DNA from 2 places in the Streptomyces sp. NPDC059649 genome. Region 1 is predicted to be linked to the other one. Evidence: predicted binding sites of a transcription regulator. Region 1 holds the regulator's gene; the other holds the start of a gene.

Evidence for each region. The regulator HrcA, encoded in region 1, represses chaperone genes, less so after heat shock. The targets are predictions, from matches to a motif close to TTNGCACTCNGNNNNNCNGAGTGCNAA.
Region 2: the regulator HrcA is predicted to act here: its motif matches at 2,383-2,409, upstream of ACFV1J_RS27185 (FmdB family zinc ribbon protein).

The regions. Positions count from the first base shown of each region.
Region 1 is NZ_JBHWDV010000004.1:316,741-333,935, forward strand. It holds gene ACFV1J_RS09505 (6-phospho-beta-glucosidase) at 1-1,236, shown strand, start outside; gene ACFV1J_RS09510 (MBL fold metallo-hydrolase) at 1,605-2,234, opposite strand; gene ACFV1J_RS09515 (S-(hydroxymethyl)mycothiol dehydrogenase) at 2,234-3,319, opposite strand; gene ACFV1J_RS09520 (enolase C-terminal domain-like protein) at 3,521-4,828, opposite strand; gene ACFV1J_RS09525 (HAD family acid phosphatase) at 5,096-5,926, shown strand; gene ACFV1J_RS09530 (ribonuclease Z) at 6,011-6,916, opposite strand; gene ACFV1J_RS09535 (histidine triad nucleotide-binding protein) at 6,923-7,282, opposite strand; gene ACFV1J_RS09540 (OsmC family protein) at 7,434-7,865, shown strand; gene ACFV1J_RS09545 (16S rRNA (uracil(1498)-N(3))-methyltransferase) at 8,129-8,872, opposite strand; gene ACFV1J_RS09550 (nitronate monooxygenase) at 8,869-10,089, opposite strand; gene dnaJ (molecular chaperone DnaJ) at 10,465-11,598, opposite strand; gene hrcA (heat-inducible transcriptional repressor HrcA) at 11,599-12,615, opposite strand; gene ACFV1J_RS09565 (MBL fold metallo-hydrolase) at 12,810-13,547, shown strand; gene ACFV1J_RS09570 (DUF3097 domain-containing protein) at 13,616-14,449, shown strand; gene ACFV1J_RS09575 (Uma2 family endonuclease) at 14,427-15,020, opposite strand; gene hemW (radical SAM family heme chaperone HemW) at 15,102-16,334, opposite strand; gene ACFV1J_RS09585 (SpoIIE family protein phosphatase) at 16,410-17,195, opposite strand, start outside.
Region 2 is NZ_JBHWDV010000031.1:51,858-56,452, forward strand. It holds gene mscL (large conductance mechanosensitive channel protein MscL) at 1-90, opposite strand, end outside; gene ACFV1J_RS27180 (S-methyl-5'-thioadenosine phosphorylase) at 985-1,818, opposite strand; gene ACFV1J_RS27185 (FmdB family zinc ribbon protein) at 2,039-2,371, opposite strand; gene ACFV1J_RS27190 (MFS transporter) at 2,715-4,166, opposite strand; gene ACFV1J_RS27195 (potassium/proton antiporter) at 4,500-4,595, opposite strand, start outside.

The DNA.
Region 1 (17,195 bases):
GACACCGACACCCGGCGGGTGTCGGTCATCGCCGACGTATTGACGCGGCTGGCCGAGGGGCACCCGGCGCCGGTGCCGGTCCGGGTCGCCCAGAGCCTGGACGAGGCGCTGGCCGGCGCGGACTTCGTGTTCTCGGCGATCCGGGTGGGCGGCACGGCCGGCCGGATACGCGACGAACGCATCCCGCTGGCCGAGGGCGTGCTGGGCCAGGAGACGGTGGGCGCGGGCGGGGTCCTCTACGGGCTGCGGACGATCCCGGTGGCGCTGCACATCGCCGAGCGGGTCGCCCAGCTCGCGCCGACGGCCTGGGTCATCAACTTCACCAATCCCGCGGGCATGGTGACCGAGGCGATGTCCCAGGTGCTCGGCGACCGCGTCATCGGGATCTGCGACTCCCCCGTCGGGCTGGTGCGCCGGGCCGCGCGGGCGGCGGGGCTGGCGCCGGCGGCCTTCGAGAGCGGCCGGGTCGGCTACGACTACGTCGGCCTCAACCACCTTGGCTGGCTGCGGTCGTTGACGTTCGAGGGCAGCGAACTGCTGCCGCGCCTGCTGGGCGACGAGGCCGCGCTGTCCTCCTTCGAGGAGGGCCGGCTGTTCGGCGCGGAATGGCTGCAGACCCTGGGGGCGCTCCCGAACGAGTACCTGCACTACTACTACTTCCGCCGCGAGACCCTCGATTCCCTCCGGGACACCCGGGAGACCCGCGGCGAGTTCCTCGACCAGCAGCAGGGCGGCTTCTTCGAGCGGGCCGCGGCGGCCGGCGGCCCGGACGCGGTGTACGCGCTGTGGGAGCGGACCCGGCTGGAGCGCGAGGAGACGTACATGGCGCACAGCCGGGAGGCCACCGGCGGCTGGCAGCGCGACAGCCACGACCTGGAGGGCGGCGGCTACGACCGGGTGGCGCTGGCGCTGATGCACGCCATCGTGCGCGACAGCGGCACCCGGCTGATCCTGAACGTCCGCAACGGCACGACGGTGCCGCAGCTGGCGCCGGACGCGATCGTGGAGACGGTGTGCGAGGTGACCGCGCACGGCGCCCGGCCGCTGCCCTGCGCACCGCTGCGCGAGGACCAGTTGGGGCTGATGCTCCAGGTCAAGGCGGTCGAGCGGGCGGCGGTGGTGGCCGCCACCCGCAAGGACCGCGGCGCGGCCCTACGGGCCCTGGCACTGCACCCCCTGGTGGACTCCCCCGCGGTGGCCGCCCGCATCCTGGAACGGGCGGCCAAGGAGGACTGAGCACCCGGGACGAGGGCTGAGTACCTGGAACACCGCCTCGCCCGGCCGGGTCCCGGAGTACCCCTCGCCCGGCCGGGTCCCGGAGTACCCGTCACCCCGCCGCGTCTCGGAATACCCCTCGCCCCCGCCGCGTTGTGGCCCCGCAGGGGGCGCTGGTGACCCCTACGGGATCTGTTCGCCCCCGCCCTACGGGATCCGTACGCCGCCCCACTCCGCCCCGGGCCGCCCCAAGCCACCCCGCCCGCGCCCCGCTGGCCGCCGCGGCCGACCGCCCTCCGTGGCCGGCAGCCCCCGTGGCCGGCAGCCCGCCGCCCCCGTGGCCGGCCGGCTCAGCGGCCGGCCGGCCGCCGCCTCAGCACCGTTCGCCCTCAGTGGCCCCGCTTGAGCCACTCGTCCAGGTGGGGCGCCTCCTCGCCGATCGTCGTGGGGTCGCCGTGGCCGGTGCGTACGACCGTCTCCGGTGGCAGGGTCAGCAGCCGGTCCCGGATCGAGGCGACGATCGTCGGGAAGTCCGAGAAGGACCGGCCGGTGGCGCCGGGGCCGCCCTGGAAGAGGGTGTCGCCGCTGAAGACGGTGCGCAGGTCGGGGGCGTACAGGCAGACCGCGCCGGGCGCGTGACCGGGGGTGTGCAGCACGGTCAGGTCCGTACCGGCGATGGTCAGGACCTGCCCGTCGGCCAGGTCCGCGTCCGGGACCGTCCCGGGGTGGGTCATCTTCCACAGCGGCAGGTCGGCCGGGTGCAGATGGATCCGGGCGCCGGTACGGGCGGCCAGCGCGGGGGCGGCGTCGATGTGGTCGTTGTGCGCGTGGGTGCAGATGATCGCGCGCAGCGTCCGGCCGGCCAGCGCCTCGAAGATGGCGTCGGCGTCGTGCGCGGCGTCGATGACGATCGCCTCGTCGTCGTTCCCGACGATCCACACGTTGTTGTCGACGTCCCAGGTGCCGCCGTCGAGCGAGAACGTCCCCGAGGTCACGAGGTGGTCGATCCGCGCCGCCATCAGAGCGTCACCACCGAACGCAGCACGTCGCCCGCGTGCATCCGGTCGAAGGCCCGCTCGACGTCGTCGATGCCGATGGTCTCGGTGACGAACGCGGAGAGGTCGATCCGGCCCTGCTGGTGCAGGTCGATCAGCATCGGGAAGTCGCGGGACGGCAGACAGTCGCCGTACCAGGAGGACTTGAGCGCGCCGCCGCGGCCGAAGACGTCCAGCAGGGGCAGTTCCAGGGTCATGTCCGGGGTGGGCACGCCCACCAGGACGACCGTGCCGGCCAGATCGCGGGCGTAGAAGGCCTGTTGGTACGTCTCGGGGCGGCCGACCGCCTCGATGACGACGTCCGCGCCGAAGCCGCCGGTCAGTTCGCGGATCGCCTCGACGGGGTCGGTGGTACGGGAGTTGACGGTGTGGGTGGCGCCCATGGTGCGCGCGAGGTCCAGCTTGCGGTCGTCGACGTCGACGGCGATGATCCGGGCCGCGCCGGCCAGCCGGGCGCCGACCACGGCCGCGTCGCCGACCCCGCCGCAGCCGATGACCGCGACCGAGTCACCGCGGGTGACCCCGCCGGTGTTGATGGCGGCGCCGATGCCGGCCATCACCCCGCAGCCCAGCAGCCCGGCCACCGCCGGCGACACCTCGGGGTCGACCTTGGTGCACTGCCCGGCCGCGACCAGCGTCTTGTCGGCGAAGGCGCCGATGCCGAGCGCCGGGGTCAGCTCCGTACCGTCCTTCAGCGTCATCTTCTGGCTGGCGTTGTGGGTGTCGAAACAGTACTGGGGGCGGCCGCGCAGACAGGCCCGGCACTGGCCGCACACCGCACGCCAGTTGAGGATGACGAAGTCCCCCGGCGCGACGTCGGTGACCCCGGCGCCGACCGACTCCACGACCCCGGACGCCTCGTGGCCGAGCAGGAACGGGAACTCGTCGGTGATGCCGCCCTGCTTGTAGTGCAGATCGGTGTGGCACACCCCGCACGCCTGGACCTTCACCACGGCCTCGCCGGGACCCGGGTCCGGCACCAGGATCGTCTCCAGCCGGACCGGTTCGTTCTTCCCCGGCGCGATCACGCCGCGCACTTCCTGTGCCATCGGAACAGCCCCTTTCAAAGATCACTACGGGACCACTGTGGCGCGCTGCCACTGAGCCGTGCCTCACGCTACGCGTGCCGGGCGACCGCGCACAGGACCACGGCCGGGTTCATGATCCACGGCGGACGGGACCGCGTCCGGCACCCGTACGCACCGCCCACGTACGGCCCGCGTCCGCCTCCGCCCCACCGGCCCGCACGGTCACCAGCGCGGTACGGCCGGAACGACCCAGTCCGGTTCCGCGTGGCGCATCGCGGCGGCGTCGTCGCGGTCCCGCAGGCCGCCGTCGTCGGCCAGCCAGCGGTGGTGCAGCGCGGCGAGCCGGTCCGGGTCGAGGGTGACGCCGAGGCCGGGGGCGTCGCCGACGGCCACCGTGCCGTCGCGGATCGCGAGCCGCTCGGTGAGGACGTCCTCGGTCTGCCAGGGGTAGTGGGTGTCGCAGGCGTGGTGGAGGTTCGGCACGGTCGCCGCCACCTGGGTCATCGCGGCCAGGCTGATGCCCAGGTGGGTGTTGGAGTGCATGGACAGCCCGACGCCGAAGGTGCGGCAGACGGCGGCCAGTTCGCGGGTGGCGCGCAGCCCGCCCCAGTAGTGGTGGTCGCAGAGCACCACCTGGACGGCGTGGCGGCGGAATGCCTCGGGGATCTCGTCGAAGGTGGTCACGCACATGTTGGTGGCCAGCGGTACGCGGGTGCCGGCCGCGACCTCCGCCATCCGCGCGGTCCCGCCGGCCGGGTCCTCCAGGTACTCCAGCACGTCCGCCAGTTCCTCCGCGACCCTCAGCGAAGTGGCCACGCTCCAGGCGCCGTTGGGGTCGAGCCGCAGCGGCCGCCCGGGGAACGCGGCGGCCAGCGCGCGGACCGCGGCGACCTCCCGCGCGGGTTCGAAGACGCCGCCCTTGAGCTTGAAGGACGTGCAGCCGTAGGTGTCGGCGAACCGGCGGGCCTGGGCCACCACCCCGGCCGGGTCGAGCGCCGCGCCCCAGTCGTCCGGCTCGCCGCGGCCGCCGGGGTGCTCGGCCCACCGGTAGAAGAGGTAGGCGCCGTACTCCACGCGGTCCCGGACCTTGCCGCCGAGCAGGGCGTGGACCGGCAGCCCGGCGGCCTTCCCCCAGGCGTCCAGGCAGGCGACCTCGAAGCCGGAGAGGACCGACAGCCGGAGCTTGCCGGCGGTCCGGGCGCCGCGCAGCCCGCCGGCGGCCACCGCGTCGGCGCCGGTGGCGGCCGGTGAGTCCCCGCACACCTCCGCGGCGAGCGCGGGCAGTCCGTTCAGATCCGTGACCCGTCGGCCGATCAGCGCCGCGGCCAGCGGCCGGGCCAGGTCGAGATAGACGGTGTCGCCGTAGGTCTCGCCGAGCCCGGTGACCCCGCCCTCGGTGATCAGCTCGATGATCAGCCGGGGGGTGTACGGCTGGTGCACGCCCTGGGTGTTGAGCAGCGGCGGGTCGGCCACCAGGATCGGGGTGAGCCGGACCTCGGCGATGGCGAGGGGGTGCGGGGCGTCGGTCATCCGGGGCTCCTACGGGGTACGGACCGGCCCGCGGCCGGGTCGGCGCGGTCGGCGGGGCGGGCGCCATGAGCACACCACATTCATACATATAAACGATGTCCACGCATGTAGGTGGAGGCTACGAAGGGCCCTTCGGGCCGTCAATACCCCGCCTCTTGCGGGAACTTCCCGCCAACGGTTGAATCTGCGCGCGTAGACCAAGGAATGAGGGGCCGTCAGCCCTTCGAGCCCTGGGACCCACCCCCCTTTCTCCAAGAGGAGCCGCGCATGCCCCGTCCCGACCGCTTCCGCTCCGGTCGCCTCCGCCCCGCCCTGTCGCGCCGCGCCCGCCTCGGTGCCGCGACGGTCGCCGCCCTCGTCGCCGGCACCGCCGTCTTCGGCATCGGCCAGGCCACCGCCGAGCACTCCGTCCCGCGGACCGACAAGGAGATCCCCAACCTCACGCAGGTCCAGGACAAGATCAAGGCGTACTACGGCGACACGGTCACGGCCGACGGCGAGCACTACGCGTCCCCGCACAGCAACTACGCCCGCCAGGTCCGCGGCATCGAGGCCAAGGCCCGCACCTACCTGGACAAGGCGCTCGACCGCCAGGCCCGGGCCGGCAAGAAGGCCAAGCCCGCCATCGTCCTCGACATGGACGACACCACGCTGCTCACGTACAACTACGAGCTCAAGGTCGGCTTCGCCTTCACCCCGCAGAGCCAGGACGCGTACCTGGAGCACACCGACATGGACCCGGTCTTCGGCATGAACCGGCTGGTCAACTGGGCCCGCGACAAGGGTGCCGAGGTCTTCTTCATCACCGGCCGCAAGGAGGCGCAGCGCGACTGGAGCGTGCGCAACCTGAAGAACGTCGGCTACGGCGTCCCGCTGGACCGGACGCACGTCTACCTGAAGGACAAGGAGCACCCGCCCGCCTACCTGCCCTGCGGCAGCACCTGCACGACCGTCGAGTACAAGTCGGGCACCCGCAAGCACATCGAGTCCCTGGGCTACGACATCGTCGCCAACTTCGGCGACCAGTACAGCGATCTGCAGGGCGGCTACGGCAACCGGACGTTCAAGATGCCGAACCCGATGTACTACCTGCCGTAACGACGGAGACCCGCCGCAACGACGAAGGCCCGCCGTAACGCCGGAGATCCACCGTTACGACGGACCCGGGGCCCGTGCCCGTGCTCAGCGTCGCTTGGGCACGGGCACGCGCATGAGGTCCTTGGCGATCGTCAGCTCACCGTCATAGCCCGCCGCACGGGCCTGCCGCGCGAACTCCGTGGGATCGTCGTACCGCTGCGAGAAGTGCGTCAGCACCAGATGCCGCACCCCGGCCCGCACCGCCACCCCACCGGCCTGCCTGGCCGTCAAGTGACCGTGATCGGCGGCGAGTTGGGCGTCGTCGTCCAGGAACGTGGACTCGATGACGAGCATGTCCACGCCCTCCGCGAGCGCCTCCACGCCCGCGCACATCCGGGTGTCCATCACGAACGCGAACCGCTGGCCGGGGCGGTGCTCGCTCACCTCGTCGAGGGTGACGCCGTTCAGTTCGCCCTCCCGCTGGAGGCGTCCGACGTCCGGCCCGGTGATGCCGTGCTCCGCCAGCCGCTCCGGCAGAATCCGGCGGGAGTCCGGCTCCACGAGCCGGTAGCCGTACGACTCGACCGGGTGCGACAGCCGCCGCGCCTCCAGGGCGTACGAGGCACAGCGGTCCAGCTCCCCGTCGGCCGCGACCGGCCGCTCGACCAGCCGGACGGTCTCGCGGTAGGCCGTCGCGTAGCGCAGCCGCTCGAAGAAGTGCTGCCCGCTGGCCGGGAAGTGGGCGGTGACCGGGTGGGGCACCCGGTCGAGGTTGATCCGCTGGATCACCCCGGCGAGCCCGAGCGAATGGTCGCCGTGGAAGTGGGTGATGCAGATCCGGTTGAGGTCGTGGGCCGCGACCCCGGCGCGCAGCATCTGGCGCTGCGTCCCCTCGCCGGGGTCGAAGAGCAGCCCCTGGCCGTCCCACCGCAGCAGATAGCCGTTGTGGTTGCGGTGCCGGGTGGGGACCTGGCTGGCGGTGCCGAGGACGACCAGTTCACGTACGGACATGGCTGGTTATCCGGGGGGCCACTGGAGGCCGCGGCCGCCGAGGACGTGCAGATGGGCGTGGAAGACGGTCTGGCCCGCGCCGGAGCCGGTGTTGAAGACCACCCGGTAGCCGGTGTCCTCGACCCCGTCCCCGGCGGCGACCTCCCGGGCCTCACGCATTATGTCGGCGACGACCTGCGGTTCGGCGGCGGCGAGGGTCGCGGCGTCCGGGTGGTGCACCCTGGGGATGATCAGGACGTGCGTCGGGGCCTGCGGGTTGATGTCGCGGAACGCGACGGTGGTCTCGGTCTCGCGGACGATGGTCGCCGGCACCTCCCCGGCCACGATCTTGCAGAACAGGCAATCGGCCTGCGGTTCTCCCGCCACCGTTGACTCCTCCCAGCTCATCCCTCATACGCACGGTGCGCACGGCCTCGGATGCTACCGGGCGAGCCGTGTGGGGCGTCGCAGCGACGGGGGGACCGGGATCACTAAGCTGGCCTTGATCGCTTTCGCCCACAACCGGGAGTTATGCACCATGGCAACCACGCGCACCGCCAAGACCCACTGGGAAGGCAACCTCCTGGAGGGCAAGGGCACCGTCGCCCTGGAGTCCTCCAAGGTCGGTACGTACGACGTGAACTGGCCCGCCCGCGCGGAGCAGCCGAACGGCGTGACCAGCCCCGAGGAGCTGATCGCGGCGGCGCACTCGTCCTGCTACTCCATGGCCTTCTCGCACGGCCTGGCGGGCAAGGGCTTCACCGTCGAGGCCCTGGACACCCAGGCCGACGTCACCTTCCAGCCCGGTGAGGGCATCACCGCCATCGCACTGACCGTCAAGGCCCGGGTCCCCGGCCTGTCCGAGGAGGACTTCCAGGCCGCGGCCCAGGACGCCAAGAAGAACTGCCCGGTGAGCCAGGCGCTGGCCGGCGTCAAGAACATCACGCTGGCGGCCGAGCTGCTGAGCTGACGGGCTCCCTTGTCGTGAACGGCGGTGCGCCGACGGGTCGTTGAGACCGGTCGGCGCACTGTGGTGTGTGGCGACGGCGGGGGGTGGGTGGCCGTTACGGGGTGAGCCGGGGCTGGGTGGCCGTTACGGGGTGGGCGGGCGCCGCGTGGCGGGCTCAGATCCCCCGCTCGATCATATCGATGACGTGCTGGCCCGCGTCATTGATGGCTCGCGGGCTTGCGGGCTTGCGGGCCTCGGCGGGCTCGCGGGCGTACGGGCCGGGCTCAGCTCCAGCGGCCCGTGCGGCCCAAAAGGAGGGCGGTGGCCGCGGTGCCGGCCGTGGAGGTACGCAGGACGGTCCGGCCCAGGCGGTACGGCTTGGCGCCGGCCTCGGCGAACAGGACCAGCTCCTCCGGGGAGACCCCGCCCTCGGGCCCGACGACCAGCACGATCCGGCCGGTGGCCGGGAGTTCCGCGGTGGCGAGCGGGGCGCTGCCCTCCTCGTGGAGCACGGCCGCGAAGTCGGCGTCGGCGAGCAGGGCGGCCACCTGCTTGGTGGACAGCGGGTCCGCGACCTCCGGGAAGGTCAGCCGGCGGGACTGCTTGCCCGCCTCACGGGCCGTGGCCCGCCACTTGCCGAGTGCCTTGGCGGCCCGTTCGCCCTTCCACTGGGTGACACAACGCGCCGCCGGCCAGGGCACGATGGCGTCCACCCCGGTCTCGGTCATGGTCTCGACGGCCAGCTCGCCCCGATCGCCCTTGGGGAGCGCCTGGACGACCGTGATGGTCGGGTCCGGTGCCTCCTCGGTGCGTAGCTCGGCGACCGCGACGGTCAGCCGGTCCTTGCCCTCGGCGGCGGCCACCGTGCCGTAGGCGCCGGTCCCCTGACCGTCCGTCAGCACGACCTCCTCGCCGACCCGCAGCCGGCGCACCGACACCGCGTGCCGGCCCTCGGGCCCGTCGACGGTGACCGTGCCGCCCGCCCGTACGTGCGCGAGCGACTCGACGAGGAATACGGGCGCGGTCATACGGCGCCCCCGGAGGCCGACGAGTCACCGGTTCCGGCACTTCCGGTTCCGGGGCTTCCGGTCCCGGTTCCGGCACTTCCGGTTCCCGTGGCGCCGATCGCGGCCCCGAAGCCCATAGTTCCGGTCCCGGTCCCGGCTTCCGTAGTGCCGTTGCGGCTCAACGCCGCCCGTGCCGCGTCGAGTTCGGCCACCAGGACCTCCACCAGCCGGGCGGCCGGCATCTCCCGGGCCAGCCGGTGCCCCTGGCCCGCCCACAGGTTCAGGCCCTGCGCGTCGCCGGCCTTGGCCGCCGCCTTGCGCACCGTCGACGTGAGGTAGTGGACGGCGGGGTAGGCGGCCGGCGCGTACGGGCCGTGCTCCCGCATGAAGCGGTTCACCAGGCCGCGGGCCGGTCGCCCGGAGAACGCCCGGGTCAGCTCCGTATGGGTGAAGAGGGGGTTGGTCAGCGCCTGCTTGTGCAGCGGATTGGCGCCCGACTCCGGGGTGGCGAGGAAGGCGGTGCCCAGCTGCGCCATGGTCGCCCCGGCGGCCAGCACCGCCGCGATCTGCGACCCGCGCATCAGTCCGCCCGCGGCGATCACCGGGATCTGTACGGCCTCGCGGACCTGGCCCAGCAGCGCCAGCAGGCCCAGCCCCGCGCCCGTCCCGTCGGCGTGCGGATCGTCGCGGTGGGTGCCCTGGTGGCCGCCGGCCTCCACGCCCTGCACACAGACGGCGTCCGCGCCCGACCACTGCGCGGCCTGGGCCTCGGCCGCCGTGGTGGCCGTGACGACGGTGTACGTGCCAACCCTGGCGAAGGCGTCGAGGACCGCGCGCGAGGGGCAGCCGAAGGTGAAGGACACCACCGGAACCGGGTCCTCGCGCAGGATCGCGAGCTTGGCCTCGTAGCCGTCGTCGGTGGGCTCGTCGGTGTCGCCGAGCTCGGTCTCGTACCACGTGGCCTCGCCGGCGAGCTGCTCGCGGTACGCCTCGACGGCGGAGTGGTCGGCGAGCGACGGCTGCGGCATGAAGAGGTTGACGCCGAAGGGCCGGTCGGTCAGCGACCGCAGTTGCTTGATCTCCTGGTACATGCCGTCGGCGGTCTTGTAGCCGGCAGCGAGGAAGCCGAGACCGCCGGCGCCACATACGGCGGCGGCCAGTTCGGGTCCCGATCCGCCTCCCGCCATGGGGGCCTGCACGATCGGATAGCGGCAGAGATCGGTCAGTGCGCTGGGCATGACCACATCGTGTCACGGGAGGTGCCAACACCGGTCATCAGGGGCTCGGCGCGTGGGATGGGGCCGGGGGTGCGGGTGGGGTGCGTGGGGGTGCGCGGGGTGGGGCGTGCGCAGGGACCATGGGCGGGGGCGGCTGGCGGGGTCCGGAGGGCGGCGGGCCTTAGGGGTTGGGCGAACAGATCCCGTAGGGGTCACGAGCGCCCCCTGCGGGGCCACAACGCCGGGGTGCCCGGCGGATATTCCCGCCGGGCACCCCGCGTCATGACTCACGCACGTCATCGCTCACACGCGTCATCACTGCGTCATCGCTCAGGCGCGCCCTGGTCAAGCGCGCCCCGGCTCACGCCCGCGCTACCGCGCTACCGCCTTACCGCTCTACCGCCCGTTGAACGCATCCTTCAGGCGCGAGAACAGTCCCTGCTGGCCCGGCTGGAACTGGCCCGTGGGGCGTTCCTCGCCGCGCAGCTTGGCGAGCCGCCGCAGCAGCTCCTCCTGCTCCGGGTCGAGCTTGGACGGGGTCTGGACCTCGACGTGGACGATCAGGTCGCCCCGGCCGTTGCCGCGCAGATGGGTCACGCCGCGCTGGTGCAGCGGGATCGACTGGCCGGACTGCGTGCCGGGCCGGACGTCGATCTCCTCCACCCCGTCCAGCGTCTCCAGCGGGCACTTGGTGCCCAGCGCCGCCGCCGTCATCGGGATGGTGACCGTGCAGTGCAGATCGTCGCCGCGCCGCTGGAAGACCGGGTGCGGCAGCTCGTGGATCTCGACGTAGAGGTCGCCGGCCGGGCCGCCGCCGGGGCCGACCTCGCCCTCGCCGGCGAGCTGGATCCGGGTGCCGTTGTCGACACCGGCCGGGATCTTGACGGTCAGCGTCCGGCGGGAGCGGATCCGGCCGTCGCCCGCGCACTCCGGGCACGGCGTCGGCACGACCGTGCCGAAGCCCTGGCACTGCGGGCAGGGACGGGACGTCATGACCTGGCCCAGGAAGGACCGGGTGACCTGCGAGACCTCACCGCGGCCGCGGCACATGTCACAGGTCTGCGCCGAGGTGCCGGGGGCGGCGCCCTCGCCGCTGCAGGTCGTGCACACCACGGCGGTGTCGACCTGGATGTCCTTGGTGGTACCGAAGGCCGCCTCGTTCAGCTCGATGTCGAGCCGGATCATGGCGTCCTGGCCACGGCGGGTACGCGACCGCGGACCGCGCTGCGAGGCGGTGCCGAAGAACGCGTCCATGATGTCGGAGAAGTTGCCGAAGCCGGCGCCGAAGCCGCCCGCGCCACCGCCACCGGCCTGCGAGAGCGGGTCCCCGCCGAGGTCGTAGACCTGCTTCTTCTGCGGATCCGACAGGACCTCGTAAGCGGCGTTGATCTCCTTGAACCGCTCCTGGGTCTTCGGGTCCGGATTGACGTCCGGGTGCAGCTCGCGCGCCAGCCGACGGAAGGCCTTCTTGATCTGGTCCTGCGAGGCGTCACGGCTGATGCCGAGGACCGAGTAGTAATCGGTGGCCACTTACGACTCCGCGAGGATTTGTCCGACGTAACGTGCCACTGCGCGTACCGCTCCCATCGTTCCGGGGTAGTCCATGCGGGTCGGTCCGACCACGCCGAGTTTGGCGACTGCCTCGTCGCCCGAACCGTAGCCGACCGTGACGACCGATGTGGACGTCAGGCCTTCATGGGCATTCTCATGCCCGATACGTACGGTCATGCCCGAGTCCTTGGCCTCGCCGAGGAGCTTGAGCAGCACCACGTGCTCCTCCAGCGCCTCGAGCACCGGACGGATGGTCAGGGGGAAGTCGTGCCCGAAGCGCGTGAGATTGGCGGTGCCGCCGATCATCAGCCGCTCTTCGGTCTCTTCCACCAGAGTTTCCAGCAACACCGACAGCACTGTCGAGACCGTGCCGCGGTCGTCCTGTTCGAAGGACTCCGGGAGATCCTGCACCAACTGGGGCACATCCGTGAAACGGCGTCCCACGACCCGGCTGTTCAGCCGCGCCCGCAGGTCCGCCAGTGAGGTCTCCGAGAACGGCGTCTGGCAGTCGATGAGCCGCTGCTCGACCCGCCCGGTGTCGGTGATCAGGACGAGCATCAGCCGGGCCGGGGCCAGCGCCAGCAGCTCGACGTGCCGGACCGTGGACCGCGTCAGGGACGGGTACTGCACGACCGCGACCTGCCGGGTCAGCTGTGCCAGCAGCCGGACCGTGCGCCCCACCACGTCGTCGAGGTCGACCGCGCCGTCGAGGAAGTTCTGGATCGCCCGCCGCTCGGGGCTGGACAGCGGCTTCACACCGGCCAGCTTGTCGACGAAGAGGCGGTAGCCCTTGTCGGTCGGGATCCGCCCGGCGCTGGTGTGCGGCTGGGCGATGAAGCCCTCTTCCTCCAGCGCCGCCATGTCGTTGCGGACGGTCGCCGGGGAGACCCCGAGCTGGTGGCGCTCCGTGAGGGCCTTGGAGCCGACCGGCTCCTCCGTCCCGACGTAGTCCTGGACGATGGCGCGCAGCACTTCGAGCCTGCGTTCACTGAGCATCCCGCGCACCTCCAGCCGGCCGTCGCCGTCTCGTCTGTCTCCTGGCACTCACCTGGGCCGAGTGCCAGACCCTGAGCCAGTGTACGGCCGGGTAGCACGACCACGGCAAGGGTGACCGCGCGGAGCTCTCACCTGATGACCGGGTTCGGGCGATCTGCCGGGCAACGCTATCGCGATGGAGCTAGCGTCTCGGTATGCGCACGACTTGGGAAGAGGCCGGGTGGGAACGGCTCGGTGACGGTGTCGCCAGGCGCCGTATGCCGGGCTGGGACGAGACCGTGGGGGTGATCGCCGGGTCGGCCGGCGTCATGATCGTCGACACCGGCGCGACGCTCCGCGACGGCGCGGATCTGCGCCGGTCGATCCGCGGTGTGCTGGGCCGGGAAGTGACGCATATCGCGCTCACCCACCCGCACTTCGATCATGTGCTGGGCACCGCCGCCTTCGCGGGCGTCGCGGTGTTCGGCGCGACCGGCCTCGCCGAGCTGTTCCGCCGCGACAAGGACGCGCTGCGGCACGACGCGATCCGGCACGGCGTCGACCGGGACGCCGCCGCGGAGGCCGCCGATCTGCTGGTCGTGCCGCACCACCACGTCCACGGCCAGCTGACCGTCGAACTCGGCGACCGGCAGGTGCTGCTCGCCAACGTCGGGCCCGGCCACACCGCCCATGACCTGGCCGTCCTGGTGCCGGGCCGGCACGGCGACCCGGAGATCGTCTTCTGCGGTGACCTGGTCGAGGAGTCCGGCGAGCCGAGCGCCGGGCCCGACGCCCTGCCCCGGCAGTGGCCCGCCGCACTGGACCGGCTGCTGGCCCTCGGCGGCGAGGACGCGCGGTACGTGCCCGGGCACGGCGCCGTGGTCGACGCCGCGTTCGTCCGGGCCCAGCGCGACGCCCTGGCGGCCCGCTTCGGGGTCCCGCCGTCCGTCTGACCCGCAGCACGCCCGTTTCCGTACGGAACCGTCTCCCCGACAGCCCCTCTCCCCGATAGAACAGGCCCATGCAGAGCAAGCGCTACAGCCCCGACCTCACCCCGCCCTGGAAGAAGCAGCGGCCCGCGCCGGAGGTCCCGGCCGACCCCGATCTGGTCGTCGAGGAGGTCGGCACGGGCTTCTGCGGTGCGGTGATCCGCTGTGAGAAGACCGCCGAGGGCCCGACGGTCACCCTGGAGGACCGCTTCGGCAAGCACCGGGTCTTCCCGATGGTGCCGCGCGGCTTCCTCCTGGAGGGCAAGGTCGTCACCCTCGTCCGCCCGCAGAACCGGCCGGCGCCGAGCGGCCCGGCCCGTACGGCATCGGGTTCACTCGCCGTCCCCGGCGCCCGCGCCCGGGTCGCACGCGCCGGGCGCATTTACGTGGAGGGCCGGCACGACGCCGAACTCGTCGAGCGGGTCTGGGGCGACGATCTGCGCATCGAGGGCGTCGTCGTGGAGTACCTGGAGGGCATCGACGACCTCCCGGCGATCGTCCGCAGCTTCTCCCCCGGCCCGGACGCCCGGCTGGGGGTGCTGGTGGACCACCTCGTACCGGGCTCGAAGGAGTCCCGGATCGCGGCCGAGGTGACGGGCGAGCACGCGCTCGTCGTCGGCCACCCCTACATCGACGTGTGGGAGGCGGTGAAGCCGTCCTCGGTGGGGATTCCGGCGTGGCCGTCCGTGCCGCGCGGGCAGGACTGGAAGACGGGCGTGTGCCGGGCGCTGGGCTGGCCGGAGAACACGGGCGCGGCGTGGCAGCGGATCCTGTCGTGCGTGCGGTCGTACAAGGACCTGGAGCCGCAACTCCTGGGGAGGGTGGAGGAGTTGATCGATTTTGTTACGGTCGGCGGTGCGGCCTGACGCCCTTATAGGTCCCAAACTCGCTGGTGTCCAGCTCCATACCGAGCAAGGGCAGCGGAAGGGGCTCACCGAACTTCGTGATCTGTTGGGTCCGGTAGTCCGCCTCATCGCCCGCACCGACAGGCTGAGTGAGCAGGACGCAGTGGGCGACAACAGGATCGATGATCAAGTACGCCGGCACCTTCCCCGCAGCGTAGATCGAGCGCTTGATTCCGTAGTCATGATCGACGCTGGTCTTGGAAACGACCTCGATGACTGCCGCGAGCACCGCGGACGGAAGCGGCCCGGATTCCGGACGGTCATCGCGTGCCAGCACCACCAGATCCGGCACGGGTTCGCTGGCCTCCCCCGGGATCGTGACGTCCTGCGTCTGGAGACGCATCCAGGCCTGCCTGGGAATCTGGTCCTGGACCGATTCGACGATCTCGTTGTGGACGAGATCGGGCGTCGCCATCATCACGATGTTCCCCCTGAGAAGCTCGACCTTGACGCCCTCGGGAACCTCCAGGTTTTGGAAGAACTGGGTCATCCGGTGATCATCCACAGCGGTCATCTCCGTGGCCCTCCACATCCCGCCGCGTTCACTGTGAAGGCAGCTTAAGGACAGCGTAGGGGCGCCTGCCGCCCCTACGCACGGCTTCACCCCGAGTGATCAGTCCACCAGATCCCGCACCACCGCGTCGGCCAGCAGCCGCCCCCGGAGTGTCAGAACGGCCCGCCCGGCCGAGTACGGGACGGGCTCCAGCAGCCCGTCGGCGAGGGCCGCCTTCGCCGCCCGGGCGCCCGTCGGGGCGAGGAGGTCCAGCGGGCAGCCGTCCGCGAGGCGCAGTTCCAGCAGGATGCGTTCCACCCGGCGGTCCTCGTCGGTGAGGATCTCGCGGCCGGCGCCCGGGGAGCGGCCCTCGGCCAGGGCCTGGGCGTACGCGCCGGGGTGCTTGACGTTCCACCAGCGGACTCCGCCGACGTGGCTGTGCGCGCCGGGGCCCGCGCCCCACCAGTCAGCGCCGGTCCAGTACAGCTCGTTGTGGCGGCAGCGGGCGGCTTCGGTGGTGGCCCAGTTGGAGACCTCGTACCAGGAGAGGCCGGCCGCGGTGAGCCGCTCCTCGGCGATGAGGTAGCGGTCGGCGTGCACATCGTCGTCGGTCATCGGGACCTCGCCGCGGCGGATCCGGCGGGCCAGCTGGGTGCCCTCCTCGACGATCAGGGCGTAGGCGGAGATGTGGTCGGGGCCGGCGCCGAGCGCGGCGTCGAGCGAGGCCCGCCAGTCGTCGTCGGACTCGCCGGGGGTGCCGTAGATCAGGTCGAGGTTGATGTGCTCGAAACCGGCGGCGCGGGCCTCGCCGACACAGGCCTCGGGGCGGCCGGGGGTGTGCGTGCGGTCGAGGATCTTCAGGACGTGCTGCCGGGCGCTCTGCATGCCGAAGGAGATCCGGTTGTAGCCGGCCGCGCGCAGCTCGGAGAGGTAGCGCGGGTCGACGGAGTCGGGGTTGGCCTCGGTGGTGATCTCGGCGCCGGGCGCCAGGCCGAATTCCTCCCGGATCGCGGCCAGCATGCGGCCGAGGTCGGCGGCCGGGAGGAGGGTCGGGGTGCCGCCGCCGACGAAGACCGTCTCGACCGGGCGGGGGTCGTCGCCCAGCACCTTGCGGGCCAGCCGGATCTCGTCGACGACGGTGTCGGCGTAGTTGTCGCGGGAGGCCAGCGCCCCGCCGGAGCCGCGCAGCTCGTTCGCGGTGTAGGTGTTGAAGTCGCAGTAGCCGCAGCGGGTGGCGCAGTACGGCACGTGCAGATAGAAGCCGAGGGGCCGGCCGGCCGCCGCCGCCAGCGCATGACCGGGCAGCGCCCCGTCGTCGGGCATCGGCTCACCATCAGGCAGTGCGGAAGGCATGGGAACCATTGTCCGTCATCGCACCGACAACGCGGCTCCCGCAGGGGCGGGAGACCCGTAGGGCCCCGGTGATGGCTACGTCGGGCCGCCGACCGCCTGGAGGACGAGCAGGGCCAGGTCGTCGTCGGGCGGCTCGGGCGCGAAGGCGTGCACGGTGGTGCGGAGGTGCTCGGCGAGGGCGGTGGCGCCCAGCCCGGCGCCGGCGGCGAGCGCGGTGGCCAGGCCGTCCTCGTCGTCGAACAGCCGCCCGCCCGAGCGCCGCTCGGTGACCCCGTCGGTGACGCACAGCAGCGTCTCCCCCGGGCGCAGGTCGAACGATTCGCTGACGTACGCGGCGTCCTCGACGACCCCCAGCAGCATCTGCGGTGCCGCGACGGTACGGACCGCGCCGTCCGTGCCCAGCACCAGCGGCAGCGGGTGACCGGCGCTGGCGAGGGTGCACCGGGCGCCGCCGGCCCCGTCCGGGTACGGGGCGATCTCGCCGTAGAGGAGGGAGAGGAAGCGGGCCTGTTCGCCCTCCTCGCGGATCTCCACCGGTGCCTCGGCCCCGGCCCCGGCCGCGGCCACCGCCGCGGCGACCGCGGCGACCGAGTCGGCGGCCTCCCGGGCCATCGTCTTGTTGAGCCGGTCGAGGACCTCCGCGACGCCGAAGCCGTCCCGGGCCAGCAGCCGCAGCACCGGCCGGGCCAGCCCGGTCACCGCGGCCGCCTCCGGGCCGCTGCCGCAGACGTCGCCGAGCGCGAAGCACCAGCGGCCGTCGCCGGCGTCGAAGAGGTCCCAGAAGTCGCCGCCCGCCCAGGCGCCCTCGCGCGGCTCGTAGACCACCGCCGACGCCACGCCGGGCACCTGGGCCCGGCCCTG
Region 2 (4,595 bases), on a different contig from region 1:
ACCGACGACCACCGCGACCGCGAGTTCTATGACGTTGCCCCGCATCAGGAATTCCTTGAATCCCTGCAGGACGCCCTTGCTCTCGCTCACCTGACAGCCTCTTTCCACGCTCACGACGCTCACCACGGACGGTGCACGAACAACCAGCACCGCAACTTACGGCAGGGCACGGCGGAGATGTCCAGTCGGGCAACACGAACCAGCGGTCGACCAGTGCGTCAGTGCGGGTCCGGCGGAAGGGTTTCGGTTTCGTCCGGTGGACCGGGCCGGCGGTTCCGGTGCGGGCGGCGCGCCGCCATTGGCGCGACCGCAGTGACCGGCCCCCGTCCCCCGCGGCAGGTGCCCCGCCACTCGCAGCAGTTTCGCGGGCGGTGTGGGGAGAAGCCACTCGATCTTGTGGCATGGCTACCGCCCTCCCAGCGCCGCCGCCGACGGACAGCCCGTCGCGGGTAAGGCTCGTACGGCTCCGTACGAGGCCGCACCGGCCAGTGCTGCGGCGGCCATCGCCAGGCCCGCGATCAGCATCCGGCGCGGCGCGGCCCGTCCCCATCCCCGTCTGCCGCCGCCGGCTCGTACCGGTGGAAAGTGGGGCACTTCGCACCGCGGGGGAGTGGGAAGCGGCGGGGACGAGAGATCAGACCAGAGACCGGAAGAGGGGCCAGGAGAGGGTGAGGCGAGTGAGGTGAGTGGGCTGTAGGGCGTGGTTGGGGTACTGGGCATGGTGGTACCGCCTCGGTGAAGGGCTCGTCTCGTCTCTGGTTGGGAGGTGGACGAGCCTTGGTGGATTTGGCGAGCACCACCGTGCCGTATCGCGCCCGTGCCTGCTGAGGCCTGTGGAGAAGCTCCGGGATGTGGATAACTTCGTCACTCGGGTGGGGGACGAGCAGGGGCAGACGGGGCGAGGAGAAGGCGGCCGTGCCCGGCGGCCGGCAGGGCCGGCCCGGGAGTGGGCCGGCCCGGGCCCGGCTCACTCCCGCCAGGCGCCTACGGCAGTTCGATGCCCAGGTCCCAGCCCGCGTGGGCGTCGGCGCAGGGGCAGGTGCGGTCGGGGCTCTGGGGCAGGGCGGCGACCGCGTCGAAGAGGACCTCGCGGAGCCGGCCGACGTTCTGGGCGAAGACCTGGAGGACTTCCTCGTGGGAGACGCCGTCGCCGGTCTCGGTGCCCGCGTCCAGGTCGGTGACCAGGGTCAACGAGGTGTAGCAGAGGCTCAGTTCGCGGGCCAGCACCGCCTCGGGGTGGCCCGTCATGCCGACCACCGACCAGCCCTGGGCGGCATGCCAGCGGGATTCGGCGCGGGTCGAGAAGCGCGGACCCTCGATGACGACGAGCGTGCCGCCGTCGACCGGTTCCCAGTCGCGGCCGCGGGCGGCAGCGAGGGCGGCCTGGCGGCCGGCGGGGCAGTAGGGGTCGGCGAACGTCAGATGGACGACGTTGGGGACGCTGCCGTCGGGCAGCGGCTCACCGTCGAAGTAGGTCTGGACGCGGGCCTTGGTGCGGTCCACGAGCTGATCGGGGACCAGCAGCGTGCCGGGGCCGTATTCGGGGCGCAGCCCGCCCACCGCGCACGGGCCGAGGACCTGGCGTACGCCGAGCGAGCGCAGCGCCCACAGGTTGGCGCGGTAGTTGATGCGGTGCGGCGGGAGGCGGTGGTCGCGGCCGTGCCGGGGGAGGAAGGCGACCTGGCGGCCGGCGATCTCGCCGAGGAACACCGAGTCGCTGGGGCGGCCGTACGGGGTGTCGACCGTGATCTCGGTCACGTCGTCGAGGAAGGAGTAGAAGCCCGAACCGCCGATTACGCCTATTTCCGCGTCAGCCATGGCGGTCACCTTAGCGGGGCCGGTCGGCGTGAGGTCCGCCGCCCCGGAGGTGCCCCCGCAAGAGGCTCCGCCCCCGGGAGCGGACGTGCAGCGGACCCCGCCGTCCGATGACGGCGGGGTCCGAAGAGACCGTTGGTGTCTGGTGCCTGGTGCCTGGTGCCTGTGGCGCCGGTGGTGCTTGGGCTGCCGGTGGCGCCTGGGCTGCCGGTGCTGCCGGGCGTCAGGCCGCGGAGCTGGTGCTCGACGTGCTGCCGGAGGACGACGCGGTGGTCGCGGACGGCTTGCTGTCGGAGCTGCTCGAGGAGGAGCCGGCGGAGTCCGAGGACGACGTCGTGCTCGACGAGGAGCTCTTCGCGGGGCTGCTGCTGGACGACGAGCCGCGGCTGTCGTTGCGGTAGAAGCCGGAGCCCTTGAAGACGATGCCGACCGCGGAGAACACCTTCTTGAGGCGTCCGCTGCAGCTGGGGCACTCCGTGAGCGCGTCGTCGCTGAACTTCTGCACCGCCTCAAGGCCCTCGCCGCACGCGGTGCACTGGTACTGGTAGGTCGGCACTTGTCTTCCTCCTGGCACTCTCACTCGATGAGTGCTAACGACGCTCCATATTGCAGTATTCCGGCGCGTCAGTCCACTGCGACCGGGCAGACGGTGACCGACCCCACGTCCGGGGCCGGTCCACAACGGACGGTCTCAGGTGTGCGCCGGCAACCGTCCGGGCCGCCTCCCGGCGGCCGGCCGAGCCCCGTCCCGGCAACCGTCCGAGGCCCCTCCCGGCGGCCCGTCCGAGCCGCCTCCCGGCAACCACCCGAGCCCCCTCCCGGCGCCCCTCCGAGCCGCCTCCCGGCAACCACCCGAGCCCCGTCCTTCAGTCGTCCGTCAGTCGCTCGTCAGTCGCCCGTCAGGCGTTCGCCAGCTCCCGCCCCCGGTCCTCCACCGCCGGGCCGGTCTCTGCCGTCGTACCGGTCTCGGCTGCCATACCGTTCTCCGTCGCAGAGTCCGTATCCGAGTCGCTGTCCGAGTCCCTGGCGGAATCCGCCTCCGCCTCCACGTCCGCCTGCACGTCCGTCTCCGTCTCCGTCTCCGTCGCCGAGTCCTTCCCGGCCGCCCTGCCCGGCAGGTCCGAGCCGGCCACCACGGACGAGGTGCGCGGCAGCAGGTGGGCGCGGAGGGCCAGCAGGACCACCAGGGCCAGGGCGGTGCCGGCCAGGGGGACCAGGAAGCCGCTGCTGGGGCCGAAGCGGTCGGTGAGCTGGCCGGCGGAGGTGGCGGCGGCGGCCTGGCCCAGGGCGACCGCGCCGGTCAGCCAGGTGAAGGCCTCCGTGCGGGCGGCGGCCGGGACCAGGGACTCGACCAGGGTGTAGCCGGTGATCAGGGCGGGGGCGATGCAGAGGCCGACGACCAGACCGACGGCGCCCAGCAGCGGTACCGCGGTCACCGCCCACAGCGGGGTGGTGGCCAGCGCCAGCAGCCCGTAGGCGACGAGCAGCCGGCGGCGCGGGCCGACCTTCCAGGCGAGGGCGCCGCAGGCGATCCCGGCGAGCATGTTGCCGCCGGCGAAGATCCCGTAGAGCAGGCCGTTGATGCCGGGCTGGCCGATGGACTGGGTGAACGCGGTCAGCGAGACCTGCATGCCGCCGAAGACGGCGCCGATGCCGAGGAACGCCACGATCAGCACACGGACGCCGGGGACCGACAGGGCCGAGACGCGCGGGCGGTCGTCGGCCTGCGCCCGGTGGACGGGCGGCTGGGTGCGGCGCTGGGAGGCGAAGAGCAGGCCGCCGGCCAGGGTCAGCGCGGCCTCGGCGATCAGGCCGGCGGCCGGGTGGATGCCGGTGCACAGCGCGGTCGCCAGGACCGGGCCGACCACGAAGGTGAACTCGTCGGTCACCGACTCGAAGGCGGCCGCCGTCGGCATCAGAGGGCTGCCGCCGAGCCGGGATGCCCAGCGGGCCCGCACCATCGGGCCGACCTGCGGAGTCGAGGCGCCCGTGGGGACGGCCACGGCGAGCAGCGCCCACAGGGGGGCGTGGGCCAGGGCCAGGACGATCAGCGCCGCGACGCCGGCGGTGTGCACGAGGATGCCGGGGATCAGCACCGCGCGCTGGCCGAAGCGGTCGGCGAGTTTGCCGCTCTGCGGGGCGAACAGGGCCATCGCGACACCGGTGGTGGCCGAGACCGCGCCGGCGGTGCCGTAGGAGCCGGTGGTGGACTGGACGAGCAGGACGATGCCGATCGTCAGCATCGCGAACGGCTGCCGGGCCAGAAAGCCGGGCAGGAGGAAGGTCCACGCACCAGGGGTGCGGAGCAGTTGTCCGTAACCGGGACGGGAGTGCTTGACCGCGGATGCCACGGCCGGGCCTTTCTGCCGCCTGGTAGCGCGTCGTCCGCGAGGTCGTCACGGGTACGCGCCGAGAGCTGTCCTCTCGCGCTGGACCGAGTGATACCGCGTGGTCCGCACCCCGAGAGGTGGCTGCAGGTGGCAGGGGACCGCGGCCGCCGAGCGGTCGCGCCAGCTCTGCATCAGGCAGAGGTGGTTCGTCGTTGTTCGTTCTTCATCGTACAGGCCGGAGCGCGTGAAGCCCTGGGATTGGTCAGGGCTTCACGCGTTTTCCCTTGGGTTCCTCGGAGATGTTCGCCACATTGCGGGAATGTCCGCCGGTTCGCCGCCCGCCGGCCCCGGCCCTCAGCGGTGGCCGTGGCCGTGGCCGCGCCGGCGTGGGGTGGCGCCGGTGCCCAGCCAGCCGGCCAGTTTGCCGCCTCGGGAGACCGCTTGCAGTCG